One region of the Paenibacillus sp. JT22N7 genome, then DNA from elsewhere that is predicted to be linked to it. Evidence: riboswitches for the same ligand, from Rfam matches in the RefSeq annotation. Region 1 holds a riboswitch; the other holds the start of a gene.
What was found. A riboswitch is a leader RNA that binds a small molecule or an ion and turns the genes downstream of it on or off. The one in region 1 is predicted to bind cobalamin.

Region 1 (7,459 bases):
GAGCCGTATCGCCGGCAGAAACACAAGGCTACGGCTATGGTGGAGCCGTATCGCCGGCAGAAACACAAGGCTACGGCTATGGTGGAGCCGTATCGCCAGCAAGCACGCAAGGCTATGGCGGAATGGTATCGCCGGCAGAAACGCAAGGCTACGGCTATGGTGGAGCCGTATCGCCAGCAAACACACAAGGCTACGGTTATGGCGGAATGGTGTCGCCAATCGGCAACAACTGCAACGGCTATCCCGTCTCAGCATTTCCTCCGTTCCCGCCTTACGGATATTATCCTATGCAAACCGCAGGAGTTGAGTCACAAAAGCCATGCAATTGCGGCTGCAAGGATAAGCGCGAAGAGGATGAGCAAGTAAAAGAAACAACGACAATCAATGTGAAAAACGGCAAAAACAATGCGCAGCGCAAATCCAATAAAAAAGCGGTAATTCGCACCGTTGCCCCTCGTTCTAGAACGAGCAAGCAAAACAGCAGCCCTTGGATTAGCCGCTAGTTTTTAAATTAATAAGTTAATAGCAAAGCACCTTTTCTTCATAACGGAGAAGAGGTGCTCTCTGATTTGTTAATAAATCTAACCATCCTTCAACTGATCTACAATCTCCTGCAGCAAAATCTTTTCCGTCTCCTTCAATTTTTGCAGCTGCTCCATTTGCTTGTACAACGTATCCGAGCTTCGAGTAAGCCAATATTTTAAGATGGAATTTCTTACAGCCAGCGCAGCAGCCTCCAGATTTTTCCATCTGCTTAAAATTTGATTATCATCAATCAAATGATGGTTATTAATCATGTAGTTTAATCGCATGGTCATGCATTTCTTATGGTCGTAAAGCAGGTGGAACGATCTAATATCAAATACTACCTCTTCTTGAGCCAAATATTTTAAATACTCGGAGGCCTTGTCGTAAACATTAATACCGAAGGTTAGCCCGGGTGTGCCTAAAGCTTGGTTATAATGTTCATCCGTATGTGCCTTAGACAAGAGGTAGGCATTCATCGTATTTTTCACATAGGTTAGAGAAAAAGTATAATCGGTATTTTCGAGCGGCTTCAATAAATAAAGATGGTCTTTAAAATCATGGGCATCGATTTCTAATATATGAAATGCTCTATGAAAAGCTTCGTAATCACAGGTGATATTCGTTGAATATTTTCCGTTGGCATTATTGTCACAAAAGTACAGCTTTTTATTTGCATCATCATACCCATTTATCATGACTTCATGTGGGGATTTTGCCGAAATTTCATACTCTTTAATATGAAAACGATCGATCATAACGATTACATAATAGCCGCCATCAATCGATGCTTTAATAAAATCAAACAGCTCGTTATTTAAAATCGTTGAGCTTTGCCTGTCTAACGCTATCCGCTGAAAATCAATAAAAGGGCAGTCATAAAACTCAACCATTTTATCTCTATAATAACCGTTGAAGAAAAAGGTATATAATTGGTTTGGATCAGGAATATCGAATAAATTAATATAATTATTCATAAACCATAATTTTTTCGAGTCCACACGCGAGATAATAGAATAAAAATCACTGTAAAACCAATATGAATCAATAATTTGCTTTTCTTCAACTGGAAGGATTTTCACCGTCACTGTGATCATTCCTTTTCTATTTGATTAGGTTATCTATTGGATTAATTTAATAAATAAGCTCATCATGTGTGAAGTAATTTCAATATAACATTACTGGAAAAAATATGAAAGTTTTATGTTGAAAACACTTTCATTTTCGAATTAAAGCCATTGACAGATTCCCGCTTCCTCCCTATGATTAAGAATGGATTACGGACAGGACGGGCTTATGAGCCTGCAAAACTTCATACTTGAATGAAAATAGGTGCGAAATGTTGGCTGGAACTTATACGTCTTCGTTCGCTTAAAAGGGAAGTTCGGTTAAAGGCCGACACGGACCCGCCACTGTAAAGGGCAGCAGCTTACACAGGCTGCGCTCCCCTCACAAATAAGCCACTGGCTGATGAGCTTCTTTTCGTCGCAAGACGAATAGCAGATGCTTACCCTAGCTGGGAAGGGAAGAGAGGGAGGCCCCAAGTCAGGAGACCTGCCTGTTTTAACATCACTGTTTGACCTACGGTGCTTAGGGAGGTGGTTGGTTATGCCCATTTATTGCAAAATGTCTAACGATTATTTGTTGCTTCATGGCGAGCAGACGCAGATAAGGTTTAGTTATTTAACATAAAAGCATTTCTGACTGCTTTTTAAGGGTCGGGGATGCTTTTTTTAAATATAGAGAAAAGATATGATTTTTCTATCCTTTCTCTATATTTCTACGCGAAACGGTAGCTTTGCCGCCACAGGACGGCTTTCGGCCGTTTACGCTTACTAGAAGGGGAGACAAAAGAAAAATGAACCACACGAAGAAGCCGCTTAGCTTGTCACTTGGAATGATGATCGTTTGCTTGATGCTGGTCCTTGCAGGATGCAGCACGAATGCTGGCCAAAACGCAGAGCAGGGCACGGATGCTGCCTCGGGAAACAACGCTGCTGCCGCTAAAAAAACACTAACAATGGCGTACACTTGGAACCCTGCAGGCGTTGATCCGCATGGCGACGATAGCTGGGATGTTATGCGCTCGGGCGCAGGGGAAACGCTGATTAAATTGAATGAGCAGCTGCAGCCATCCGCTTGGCTCGCGAAGGAATGGAAGCAGGAGGATGCTAATACGTGGACGTTCAAGCTGGAAACGGGCGTAACGTTCCACAACGGCAAAAAAATGGATGCTGAAAGCGTAAAAGCATCGCTGCTGCGTTCCATTGCGAACAGCCATTTGGCGAAGGATTTGCTTCTGGTTAAAGATATTGAAGTGCTTGCGCCTGACGAGCTGAAAATGATTACGACACAGCCGAACTCGGCGATCATTTCCAGCTTGGCTGATCCAAGCACGATTATTCTTGATGTTGACAGCATGAAGGAAGCGGGCAGCTACCCGGCCATGACGGGAGCTTTCAAAATCAAGCAATTTACGAAAGACGTATCGCTTGTTGTTGAGCGTTATGATGGCTATTGGGGGGAACCCGCAAAGCTTTCAGAAGTGACGATGAAGTTTGTAACCGATGGCAACACGCGTCTGATGGCGCTGCAAGCTGGTGAAGTAGATGTCGCAACGGACATTCCGATTGACAGCATTGAGCTGGTAGAGAAGGACAGCAAGCTGGAAGTGCTGTCTGCCCCATCGGTTCGTACACATATGGTATTATTTAATATGAATTCTGCTTTGTTTAAAGAAAAATCGAACCGCGAGGTTGTAGATCAAGCGATTCCGCGCGAGGCGATTATTGAATCGGTTATGCGTGGTTACGGCACGAAAGCGAAAAGCCCGTTCCCGGAAATTTTGCCATTCGGCAAAGTGGCGGAGCAAGCAGCAGGGGAAACGACGGAGCAATTGCTGACCGCTGGCGGCTGGCAGAAAAATGCGGAAGGCATGTGGGAGAAGGAAGGCAAGCCGTTCGAGGCGACGCTCCTTACGTTCCCGCACCGCCCAGAGCTGTCGGTTATGGCAGAGGTTATTCAAAATCAACTGCTTAATGAAGGAATTACCGTGAAAATACGCAAGGTTGAAAATATTGACGCTGAGCTTGCGAAGTCCGATTGGGACCTTGCGATGTACAGCATGCTGACGGCGCAGACGGGCGATCCGCAATATTTCTTGAACATTTTCTATCAAGCTGCTAGCGAATCGAATGTCAGCCATTATGAATCGAAGCCGCTTGAGACGGTAATCGATAAGCTTAACGATACGGCGGATACCGATGCGCGTTATGCGCTTGCGATACAGGCCCAAGATATTATTAATGCTGATTTGCCGCAGTCGTTTATCGTACATCCTGACAATGTATTTGGCGTGAAAAAAGGGGTAACGGGCTTCATACCGCATCCGATCGAATATTATTATGTGACGGCTGAAGTCGATATCCCTTAAGTAAAGGGTGAACTTAAGTATGCTTCGTTTTTGGCTAGAACGCGTCGCGCAAATGCTGCTCGTCATTTTTTGCGTAGCGACGCTTACCTTCATATTAATGCGGGTATCTCCAGGCGATCCGGCGAGAATTTTGCTGACCACGCATAATATCCCGGCCTCGCAGGAGGCGATTGACGCGCTCCGGGAGGAAATGGGACTGACGGATTCCTTGTGGAGTCAATATATAGGCTGGCTAGGCGATGTATTTACATGGCAGTGGGGGACATCTTATATGTCCAAGGAGCCAGTTGCCGGGGAACTGCTCAAAAGGCTGCCCGCCACACTGGAGCTTGCTTCTGCTGGCGCATTGGTCATGCTGCTGGCAACGTGCCTTATAGGCATGGTGACCGCAATCTTTTCAACAGGGCTGCTGGACCGGATAGGCCGAATCCTTGCGCTGCTGGGCGCCTCGATCCCCTCCTTTTGGCTCGGTTTTTTATTGATTTATTTTTTCTCGGTCCGGCTAGGCTGGCTGCCTTCCATGGGACGCGGGGGCTTTGCTCATCTCCTCATGCCGGCGGTTACGCTTGGCCTAGGGCTTGGCGCGGTCTATGCCCGGGTTTTGCGGACGAATATGCTGGAGATGAACAACCAGAACTTCGTCAAAGCATCGCGTGCGAGAGGCTTATCCAAAGGAAGAATATTCATTTTTCAAGTGTTCAAGCATGCCTTTTTGCCGATCTTATCGATGCTGGGGACAAGCTTTGCTTTTATGCTGGGAGGCAATGTGATCGTTGAGACGATCTTTTCCTGGCCCGGTGTAGGCAAATATATTATTGAAGCGATAACGGCGCGGGATTATCCGGTCATTCAAGGTTATGTCGTATTCACCTCCTTCTTGTTTGTCGCAATCCATTTGGCGGTGGAAGTTTTTTATGTGCGCTTGGACCCGCGGCTGCGGGCAAGCTAGGAGGAACTCTTTTTTATGCGGACCCTTTTTCAAAAAAAGAATACAAGCTTGCTGCTTGGCATCGGCCTGTTTGCAAGTATTGTGCTGCTGGGCTTGCTGGCCCCGTGGCTCGCGCCTCATAATCCGCTTCAGGTGAATCTGCCGAATCGGCTTCTGGCGCCGAGCGGCGAATATCCTTTTGGCACCGATCATTTGGGGCGCTGCATTTTATCGCGCATTTTATATGGGATTCGGACGACGGTTACGATTGCTTTTGTCATTTTGGGATTGAGCTTATGCATTAGCTTGCCGATTGGGCTGTTAACAGGCTATTTTGGCGGGCGCACCGATCATTTTTTTATGCGGCTGATGGATGGCACGCTCGCTTTTCCTGATTTTGTACTGACAATTGCCATTGTGGGCATACTCGGACCCGGGTTTGCGAATATGATCATCGCGATTGTCATCGTGAGGTGGGCCAATTATGTCCGGCTCATTCGCGGGCTCGTGCTTAAGGTGAGCAAGGAGGATTATTTAATAACAGCCCGCATGTCCGGCAATTCGCATCTGCGGATTATGCGCCGTTATATTTTGCCGCAGATTGCAGCGCCGATCGCTGTGTTCAGTACGCTTGACATTGGAAAAATCGTGCTGCTCATCGCCGGGCTATCCTTCCTCGGGCTGGGCGTTCAGCCGCCTACTCCTGAATGGGGCGTCATGCTGCATGATGCTACACGTTATTTTCAGCTGGCGCCGCATGTCATGATTTTTCCGGGGCTTGCCATCGTAAGCTTCGTATTATCGTGCCAATTAATTGGCGACCGGTTTAAAGAGCAGAACGCTGACGTTCCGAAGGAGGTGTAAGATGGCGGCGAACACTACCAACATTAACAACAGCGCCAACCTTAACGATACCCCGCTGCTCTGCGTTCAAAATATAGAAATTTCCCGGCAGCAAGCTGGAAAATGGCTGCCTATCATCCAAAATGTATCCTTGGAGCTTCATGCCGGTGAAATGGCTGCGCTTGTAGGGCCGAGCGGCTGCGGCAAAAGCATGACTGCCCATGCGCTTGTCGGGCTGCTGGAAACCGGGCTGCGCCTGACAGGCGGGCATATTTTTTATAAGGAGGATGATATTTCCCGTTATGATGAGCGTCGCTTGCAGAAGCTTCGCCGTGAGGAAATCGCCCTTCTTATTCAGCATTCGCTGAGCGGCCTAGATCCGATCCGCACGGTGCGCAGGCAAATGGTCGAGACGTTGAAGCTGCAAGCGAAGCGTTCGCGCAAAGAAATGGAAGCGTATTTGGGCACGATGCTGGAACGGATTGGCTTTGCGGACCCGGCAGCGATTTTGGACGCATACCCTTTTGAACTGAGCGGAGGCATGCGGCAAAGGGTGCTTCTTGCAATGATGCTGAGCACGGAGCCGGCATTGTTTATTGCCGATGAGCCGACGACGGCGCTGGATGCACTCAATCGCGACCGAGTGTTAGCTTTGCTGAAGCAGCTGCAGGCGGATTTCGGCTTGACGGTGCTGCTCATTTCGCATGACGAGCAAAGCGTCCGCAAATTCGCGGATCGTGTCATCACGATGCAGCCGGGCGGGATGGCTTCAGTCCAAGCGAAAGGAAGCGTCCTATGATTGTGTTGGAATTGCGTCAAGTGACCAAGGCGTTTCCGCTGCGGCTGCTGAGAAAGCGAAGAGGGCTTAAGGCGAAGGACAGCAGCACGGCCGTTCAAGCTGTGAAGCAGGTTGATCTCGCGCTGCATCGCGGAGAAACGCTTGGGCTTGTTGGGGAAAGCGGCAGCGGGAAAAGCACATTAGCAAGGCTCATTATGAAGCTGGAAACGCTAAGCTCCGGGCAAATTTTGCTCGGCGGACAGTCTATTCATGGACATCATATGAAGGATTTGCAGGTATACAAAAGCGTACAGCTTGTCCTTCAGGACTCTGCATCCTCCTTGCATCCCCGGATGCTTGTTAAAGAGGTGCTGGCAGAGCCAATGCGCAATTTTGGAGCTAAGCATCCGCTGGAAATTCGGGACTTAAGCAAACAGCTCATGCGCGCCGTTGGCCTGGACGAGAGCTTTCTAGGCAAGCTGCCGCATCAGCTTAGCGGAGGGCAGAAGCAGCGCGTATGCATTGCGAGAGCGCTGGCGGTGCGCCCGGAAGTGATTATTTTCGACGAGTCGTTAGCCAGTCTCGATCCTTTATCGCAGACTTCTATCGTGTCGATGCTCCAGCAAATTCAGCGGCAGCAAGAGCTGGCCTACTTGTTCATTACGCATGATTTGGCGCTTGCCCGTCAGCTGTGCGACCGGATCGCGGTCATGTACCAGGGCGAAATCGTGGAAACGTTTAGTGAATGGGAGGAAGGCAAGCTTAAGCATCCGTACACCCATGCTTTATTTGCGACGCTAGAGGAGCACGTGGACGAAAGCTCAGTTGAAAACGCGGAGAAGGAACTGCCCTATGAGCTTGTAAAAAGCTAGCCCTCCTTCGGTGTTTCTCTTACGCGCATAATATTGGAAACTCAGTGGAACCCTATGCAATAAAAAGGCACAAAGGGGTT
Region 2 (7,459 bases), on a different contig from region 1:
CGCCGCTTGCCGTCCAGCTCCAGCACGAGTGCCTTCAGCATTTGATACACATTGCTCGGATCGTAAAGCAGCAAATAATCATGCTTCACTGCGAACAGCTCCGCGAGCGCACGGTCAGTCTCCGCCAGCCGCTTAAGGGAAGGTAGCCCCACACCGGTATGGCTAAAAATAAATTCAACATTGAGCATCCGGCATGCCGTGCCCTGAGCGACGTGAAGACGGTGGGCGACCATCGAGTCGATGACGATGAAATGCCCTTTTTCCATCGGAATGGATTTATTGAGCAGCTCTACCGTACAATCGCCCGATATCACATACATAATTTCCACTGCGCTATGCTGATGATAAGCCATTTCGAAGCCATTCCACTCCTTAAAATAATAGGCTACCACTCGCGGATACTGCTCGGCCTGCATCAATTGCCCCTGAAAAATGCCTCGTCTTTCCACTTCATCGTCCCTCCTCTAATTGAACGCCTTCCAAGCTGCTACAGCAGCCTGCCGTTATCTTTAGCGAACCACAGCCGCATCGTCAACATGCTGAGCACAATAGACGTCAGCGACGATGAAGCCGACATCGCAAAGACGATTAAAATTTGATAACGCACCGCCTCAATCGGGTCTGCCCCGGCGACGATCATCCCTGTCATCATGCCTGGCAGCTGCACGAGGCCGACCGTCTTCATACCGTCCAGCGTCGGAATGAGACTGGAGCGCACGGCCCGGCGCACCGCTTGGCGAATCGCCTGCTTCGTCGTCGCTCCAAGCGCCAGCAGCGTCTCAATCTCGCCCCGCGACGCTTCAAGCTCGCGTTTCATATGGTTCAAATAGAGGCCGCATACAATCATGGAGCTGCCGATAATCATCCCGCTGACCGGAATAATAAACCGTGGCTCAGCCTCAATAATGCGGAGCGAGAGCAGGAGTGCGAGCGTTACCATCTCCGTGCCTGCCAATGCCAGCGCAATGCGCAGCCGAATGCCCTTAACCGGCAATGCGCGGGAGCCGGCATTCCACGACGCCACCGTAATCATTGAAATAATAATGAGCACAATAAAAATCGGATGATTCGCTTCAAAAATAAAATGAAGCAAAAAACCGATAAACAGCAGCTGTACAGCGGAGCGGATCGTGCCAGTAATGATTTCCTTCTCTAAGCCAAGCTTCTGCTTCATCGAGATAAATGTCGTTATGGCGACGAATACTAGCGTGCAGGCGAGCGCAATATTATTCATGCTGGTCATCCCTCTGCTCTGGCGCATGCTGACTGTCTAAAAAGCTGCGCGCCTGCTCCGACCCGGGATTGGTGAAAAAAGCTTCCGTAGCGCTTTGCTCCAGCAGCCTGCCCTCCGCCATTAACCAGATACGCTCGCTTACTTGCCGCGCCTGCTCCAGATCATGGGTAATCCAGATGAACGCCGTGCCTTCCTCTGAGCACCATTCGCTTAGAAACAGCTCCACCTGCCGCTTGCTTTTCGGATCAAGCGATGACGTCGTCTCATCAAGCAGCAGCAGCGGCGAACGGAGCAATAAGGCCCGCGCGAGCGCCGTACGCTGCTTCTCGCCGCCGGATAAGCTTTCCGCCTCCTTGCTCCATTCGATATGCCCAAGGCCAACGCCCTCCATGCAGCGCCTTGCCAGCTCTTCCTCGAAGGGCTTCCCTTGCAGCTCGCTGACCGCGCGCAAGTTGTGCTCGACCGATCCCGGCAGCATAATCGGCGTCTGTGCCACGTAACACACGCTGCGCCGCCACTCCTCGGGTCTCCACTCGATGCTTGTCCGTCCTTGGAGCATAAGCTCTCCCGCATCCAGCTCACCTAGCAGCGATACGATGCGCAGCAGCGTGCTTTTGCCCTGACCGGATGTGCCTAGCAGCGCAATACGCTCCCCAGCCTGCACCTGCGCTGTAATCCCTTCAAAAAGCCATTCGGGATTTTTTCTATATTTTGATACGTTATTCAATGTCAATAACGGGGCCACCTGTCTCTCTCCTTCATCCGTAACCTGCATTCCACCATTATACTCTGCTCCCCGCCTGCTCGAAAGAGGACAGCCTGACAGCAGTTGGGAACAGCAGCTCCGCTGTATCCGCTCTCATAGGCAATTGTGTCTTTTTCGCGACTATCCTTCGGGTATTGTGACAAGAAACAGTGGTTTTATTATTGACAACAATGGGGATCGCATGTAATGATAATGATAATTGTTATCAGTAATGAATTAAAAGATAAAGATGAGGTGTTGAGCCATGGCATTTCAGCAACCATATAGCATTTTGATTGTTGATGATGAGGAGCATATCCGCAAGCTGCTCAAGTTATTTTTGAAAAAAGAAGGCTGGATCGTCGAAGAAGCTTCGGACGGCATCAACGGCTTGTTCAAGGCGATGCAATACAATTATTCGATGATTTTACTCGATCGTAATTTGCCGGGAATGGACGGGCTTGAATTTTGCCGCGAGCTTAAGAAGAAAAAATCGACGCCCGTCATTATGCTTTCCGCCTGTGGCGAAGAGGATGACCGGCTCGACGGCTTCCAAGCCGGCTCCGACGATTATGTCGTTAAGCCATTCAGCCCGCGCGAGTTGATGTACCGCATTAAGGCGATCATCCGCCGCACCTCGGAGTTTGCTTATCGCGCCTTGCAGCGCAAGCAGACGCCCGATCTCACGCTGCCAGGACTCGTCTTCGATTATGATTCGCGGCAAGTCATTGCCGGAAACAGCAAGGTGAAGCTGACGTTCCGCGAATATGAGCTGCTGCGCTTTATGGCAGCCAACATCAATCAGCCCATTTCCCGCGAGGATTTAATGCGGCGAATTTGGGGCTATCAATCGCTCGGCGATTACCGGACGATCGATACGCATGTGAAGCGGATCAGAGAGAAGCTGAACCGCGTCCACCCCGAATCTGCCTCCTTGATTCAGACGGTATGGGGCATTGGCTATTGCCTGATGAATCCTGCGGCAGAGACCATTTAAGCGGGCGGCTGAAGCAGGCAGGCAAAACATCCCCTCCTAATGGCATGCTTTTGCCTGCCTGTTGTGGCACGCCGCTCCCCGGCTTTGACCCTCCCCGCTTCCAAGTAAAGCAAAAGCTCCGCTTGCGCCAATCAGCGCAAGCGGAGCTTTTTTAATAACCATGCTTATTACAATTACTTAGCCAACTGCTCCCGTACTTGCTCAGTCGCTTGGATCATGTTGCGCAGCGATGCCACAGTCTCATCTACACCACGTGTTTTAAGTCCGCAGTCCGGGTTAATCCAGAACAATTCTGGCTCAAGCACGTTCAGAGCGCGTTTGATCATCGATGTCATTTCCTCTACCTCCGGCACGCGAGGGCTGTGAATATCGTATACGCCAAGGCCAATACCCAGCTCATACGTGTGCTCCTCGAAGCTGTGAATCAGCTCGCCATGGCTGCGGGACGTTTCGATGGAAATAACGTCGGCATCCAGCGCGCGAATGGAATCAATGATGTCATGGAACTCGCAATAGCACATATGCGTGTGAATTTGCGTCGTATCCTTAACGTCAGAAGTGGACAAGCGGAAGGCAAGCACAGCCCAGTTCAAATAGTGCTCCCAATCTTCACGTTTTAGCGGCAAGCCTTCACGAAGGGCAGGCTCATCCACCTGAATCATTTCAATGCCCGCTTCCTCCAGCGCCTTCACTTCTTCTGCCAAGGCAAGCGCGATTTGGTAAGCAACCTGCTCACGAGTCAAGTCGCTGCGAACGAACGACCAGTTCAAAATCGTAATCGGGCCCGTCAGCATGCCTTTCACCGGTTTAGAAGTCAGCGACTGCGCATAAACGGTTTCTTCGACAGTCATCGGCTTGCTGAACTGCACATCGCCGTAAATGACTGGCGGTTTTACGCAGCGCGAGCCATAGGATTGCACCCAGCCATTTTTCGTGAAAGCAAAGCCTTCCAGCTTCTCTCCGAAAAACTCAACCATATCCGTACGCTCAAACTCTCCATGAACGAGAACATCAAGGCCGATCTCTTCCTGCAGCTTGATCCAATGCTGAATTTGCTCCTTAATGAATACGCGGTATTGCTCCTCGCCCAAATCACCACGACGCCATTGCCGTCTCGCTTGGCGAACTTCCGCCGTTTGTGGGAAGCTGCCGATTGTCGTTGTCGGCAGGAATGGCAGCTGCCAGCGTTCCTTCTGGCTCACTTGGCGCTCTGCAAATACCGCTTTGCGCTCCGATGGCTGCGCATCAATGCTCGCTACAGCGGCATGGACGCTCGCACGGCCACGGGACGGCGATGCGGCAAGTGCAGCCAAAGCTGCTGCATTGCGATCAAACGCCTCTTTTACCGCTGCTTCTCCTTCATTCAGCGCAGTTGCCAGAACGGCAATTTCCTCCAGCTTCTCATTGGCATACGCCAGTGCGCCTGCAAGCTCTGCCGGCAGTGCCGTTTCAAGAGCCGCTGACACAGGTACATGCAGCAGGCTGCAAGAGGAGCTTACAATCAGTCGGTCGTTTGGCACGACTTTAGCAATACGGGCAAGCAGCGCTTTGCGCTCCTGAAGATCCGCCCGCCAAATGTTGCGGCCGTCAATAACGCCTGCACCCAGCACTTTGTCCTGCGGGAAGCCGATTGACTCCAGCTGCTGCAGGTTCTTTTCAGCGCCAGCTGTGAAGTCCAGACCTAAGCCCTGTACAGGCAAAGCCGCAATTGCAGCATAATGCTGAACCGATTCAAAATACGTTTGCAGCAGCAAATTGAGCTTAGGTGCCGCTTCATGAAGCTGGGCATAAATGCTTTGCACAAGCGCCAAATCTGCTTCGGAAACGTCTGTTACAAGCGAAGGCTCATCCATTTGCACCCATTGTACGCCTTCTTGCTCCAACTCGCGCAGCACCTGTGCATACAGCGGAACATACTGAGCAGCAACTGTAGCAAGCTCAGAAGCGGCATAGCCTTTAGACAGCTTGAGGAATGTATAAGGTCCAACAATGACTGGTTTGCCTTCGATGCCCAGCTTTTCCTTTGCTTCGCGGTAAGCGATCAACGGACGGTTCTCGGTCAGCGCCGGCGTAATGCCTTTCAGCTCAGGAACGATGTAGTGATAGTTCGTATTGAACCATTTCGTCATCTCGGATGCCGAAGCGGTTTTGTTGCCTCGCGCCATTGCATAATAGGTCATTACCGATACGGGGCTGCCTGTATAGCCAAAGCGCTCAGGCACGACGCCAAACATCGCAGCTGTATCAAGGATATGGTCATAATACGAAAAATCATTTACCGGAATGAGATCAATGCCGGCCTGTTTTTGCAATTGGAGATGGTTTAGACGAATCGTCTCCAGCTGCTTCAAGAAAGCCGCTTCCGCAAGCTTGCCGCTCCAGAATGCCTCCAGAGCTTTTTTCCATTCTCTGTTTTCACCGATACGCGGATATCCCAAACTGCTGCTTTTTACTTGACTCATTGTTATTGCCTCCTGTTTTTCATTATTCATCCTTGTGGATGGATGTTATAATCCTTTGTTATTTCATCAACAAACTCAGATATATACTTATGGCAGTGCGAGCGAATTTCTTCGCGGCGGCCTTTCCCTATACATCCAATTTGCTGCCAGCCAGAAACTGCAAAAAGGGACGTCCTACCCTGTACAGAAATGTGGGTAAAGACGCCCCTCGTTTCAACAAACGATGGCTGCCATCTTTAACACCTCCCTATCTCCCGTAGGTACTGCAGTGTATAGAATAAGGCAGGTCTCCTGGCTCCAGCATCATCATCGCTGCGCTCGCCTTCCCGGCATCATGCCAGTGGCTTTATTGCGCAAAACTCCGCTGTTACAGTGGCGGGACCGCGCCGGTATTGCACCGGACTTCCCTTTTAAGCTCAAGACGTTACGCAAGAGCACCCTATTCCTCGCTATTTAGTTGGTCGATCTTTATTTATACAAGGTGAAACGGAGAAATATAGAGATAGGATGGAAAAATCATATCCTTTCCTATATTTCAAGCAACATGTATAAATATACGAATTTTTGCGTTTTTATACAACAAAAGATTTTACAGCCGCTTTAAATTGCGCGAGCGTACGCGGCGCCTGCTGTTCTCCTCGCAGCTCAGGCGGCAGTGCCTCCCAAGCTTCCAGCACCATTGGCAGCGTGAGTCCAAGGCTTCTGAGACGCTCGCCTTCGCGAAATACCGTCTCCGGCGTACCCTCCAATATACAGCGGCCCTCATTCATGATGAAAATCCAATCCGCCCAAGCATAGGCCATATTCATGTCATGCGTCGCCATAACCGGCGTTATGCCGCTGGCATGAATGCGGTCCAGCTCAGCCATCAGCCGCTGCTCCGATATCGGATCGAGATAAGCAGCCGGCTCATCAAGCAGCACTAACTCCGGCTCCAGGGCCAGTACGCCGGCAAGAGCGACTCGCTTCTTTTGCCCAAGGCTGAGATGATGCAGCGGCTTATGCGCCAGTTCCTGCAAGTTCAGCTGCTGAACGATGCGCGCCGTACGTCTGTCAATTTCCACTTCTTGAAGCCCCGCATTGCGCAGCCCATAGGAAATATCCTCATAAGCGGTATTCAAAATGAGCTGATGCTCCGGGTCCTGAAAAACAAGGCCGACGCGCCGTCTCAAGCTGGCAAGCTCTCTGGGCTTGTAAGAAAGCGGCTCGCCGCGCCAGCTGACAAAACCGGATTCCGGACGATTAATGCCAATAAGCTGCAAGAAGAGCGTCGACTTGCCCGAGCCATTATGCCCGCACAGCGCTATCTTCTTGTTCGCCGGAATACGCAGCTCTAGCCCGTTTAAAGCGGTCTTGTCCGTTCCGGGATAAGCATAGCTCACTTGGTTCATTTCCATAATGGTTGATGCCCGATCGTTATCCGCCAGCTTATTCACCTCCATACCGAAGCCATAGCTCTGCTGCCAGCAAAATCGTTAAGCCGAGCCCCGCTTCCGCCCAATATCGGAGGCGAACCGTCCGCTTTACACTAGGCGCAAGACGGATTTCATTCGTAAATCCTCTTGCCATAAGCCCATTCGAGAGCCCCTTGTATCGATGCATCGTTTTGACGAAGAGCCGCACAGCAATCGCCGCCGTACCCTGCAATTTGCCTTTAAAACCGTGTTGACCGCCGCGTGCACGCTGCGCGACCAGCATAGCCCCCGCCGTATCCAGCAGCAGAAAGATGAAGCGATACATAATAATCATGAGCTCCAGTACAATTTGCGGCATTTTCAACCGCTTCAGCACTTGCAGCAGATCCGGGAAGGGGGTCGTCAAGGTGATAAAAAACATACATGCCAGGCAAGCAAGAATACGCGTAAAAATATGTCCGGCCAGCCCTAACGATGCCTCTGGCACATACAGGCTAAGCGGCTCCCATGAAACGAGCATCCAGCCTGCTTTCGCTGCCGCTAAGCTTCCCGCTTCGCTGCTGCTATTGCTGAATTCAATGAGCAGCGCGGGCAAGCTGAGAATGA

Region 2: linked by a shared signal. The riboswitch ahead of metE (5-methyltetrahydropteroyltriglutamate--homocysteine S-methyltransferase) and the one ahead of AC50Y5_RS32160 (ABC transporter substrate-binding protein) in region 1 are both predicted to bind cobalamin.

What each region holds. Positions count from the first base shown of each region.
Region 1 is NZ_JBXENY010000019.1:51,706-59,164, reverse strand. Features, by position in the region: partial or broken gene AC50Y5_RS32170 (hypothetical protein) at 1-503, shown strand, start outside; gene AC50Y5_RS32165 (hypothetical protein) at 582-1,613, opposite strand; cobalamin riboswitch at 1,839-2,101, shown strand; gene AC50Y5_RS32160 (ABC transporter substrate-binding protein) at 2,384-3,958, shown strand; gene nikB (nickel ABC transporter permease) at 3,978-4,907, shown strand; gene nikC (nickel transporter permease) at 4,923-5,750, shown strand; gene AC50Y5_RS32145 (ATP-binding cassette domain-containing protein) at 5,752-6,528, shown strand; gene AC50Y5_RS32140 (ABC transporter ATP-binding protein) at 6,525-7,379, shown strand.
Region 2 is NZ_JBXENY010000001.1:165,988-173,446, reverse strand. Features, by position in the region: gene AC50Y5_RS00775 (AraC family transcriptional regulator) at 1-449, opposite strand, end outside; gene AC50Y5_RS00770 (ABC transporter permease) at 488-1,234, opposite strand; gene AC50Y5_RS00765 (ABC transporter ATP-binding protein) at 1,227-1,967, opposite strand; gene AC50Y5_RS00760 (response regulator transcription factor) at 2,245-2,976, shown strand; gene metE (5-methyltetrahydropteroyltriglutamate--homocysteine S-methyltransferase) at 3,150-5,438, opposite strand; cobalamin riboswitch at 5,703-5,895, opposite strand; gene AC50Y5_RS00750 (energy-coupling factor ABC transporter ATP-binding protein) at 6,011-6,880, opposite strand; gene cbiQ (cobalt ECF transporter T component CbiQ) at 6,867-7,459, opposite strand, start outside.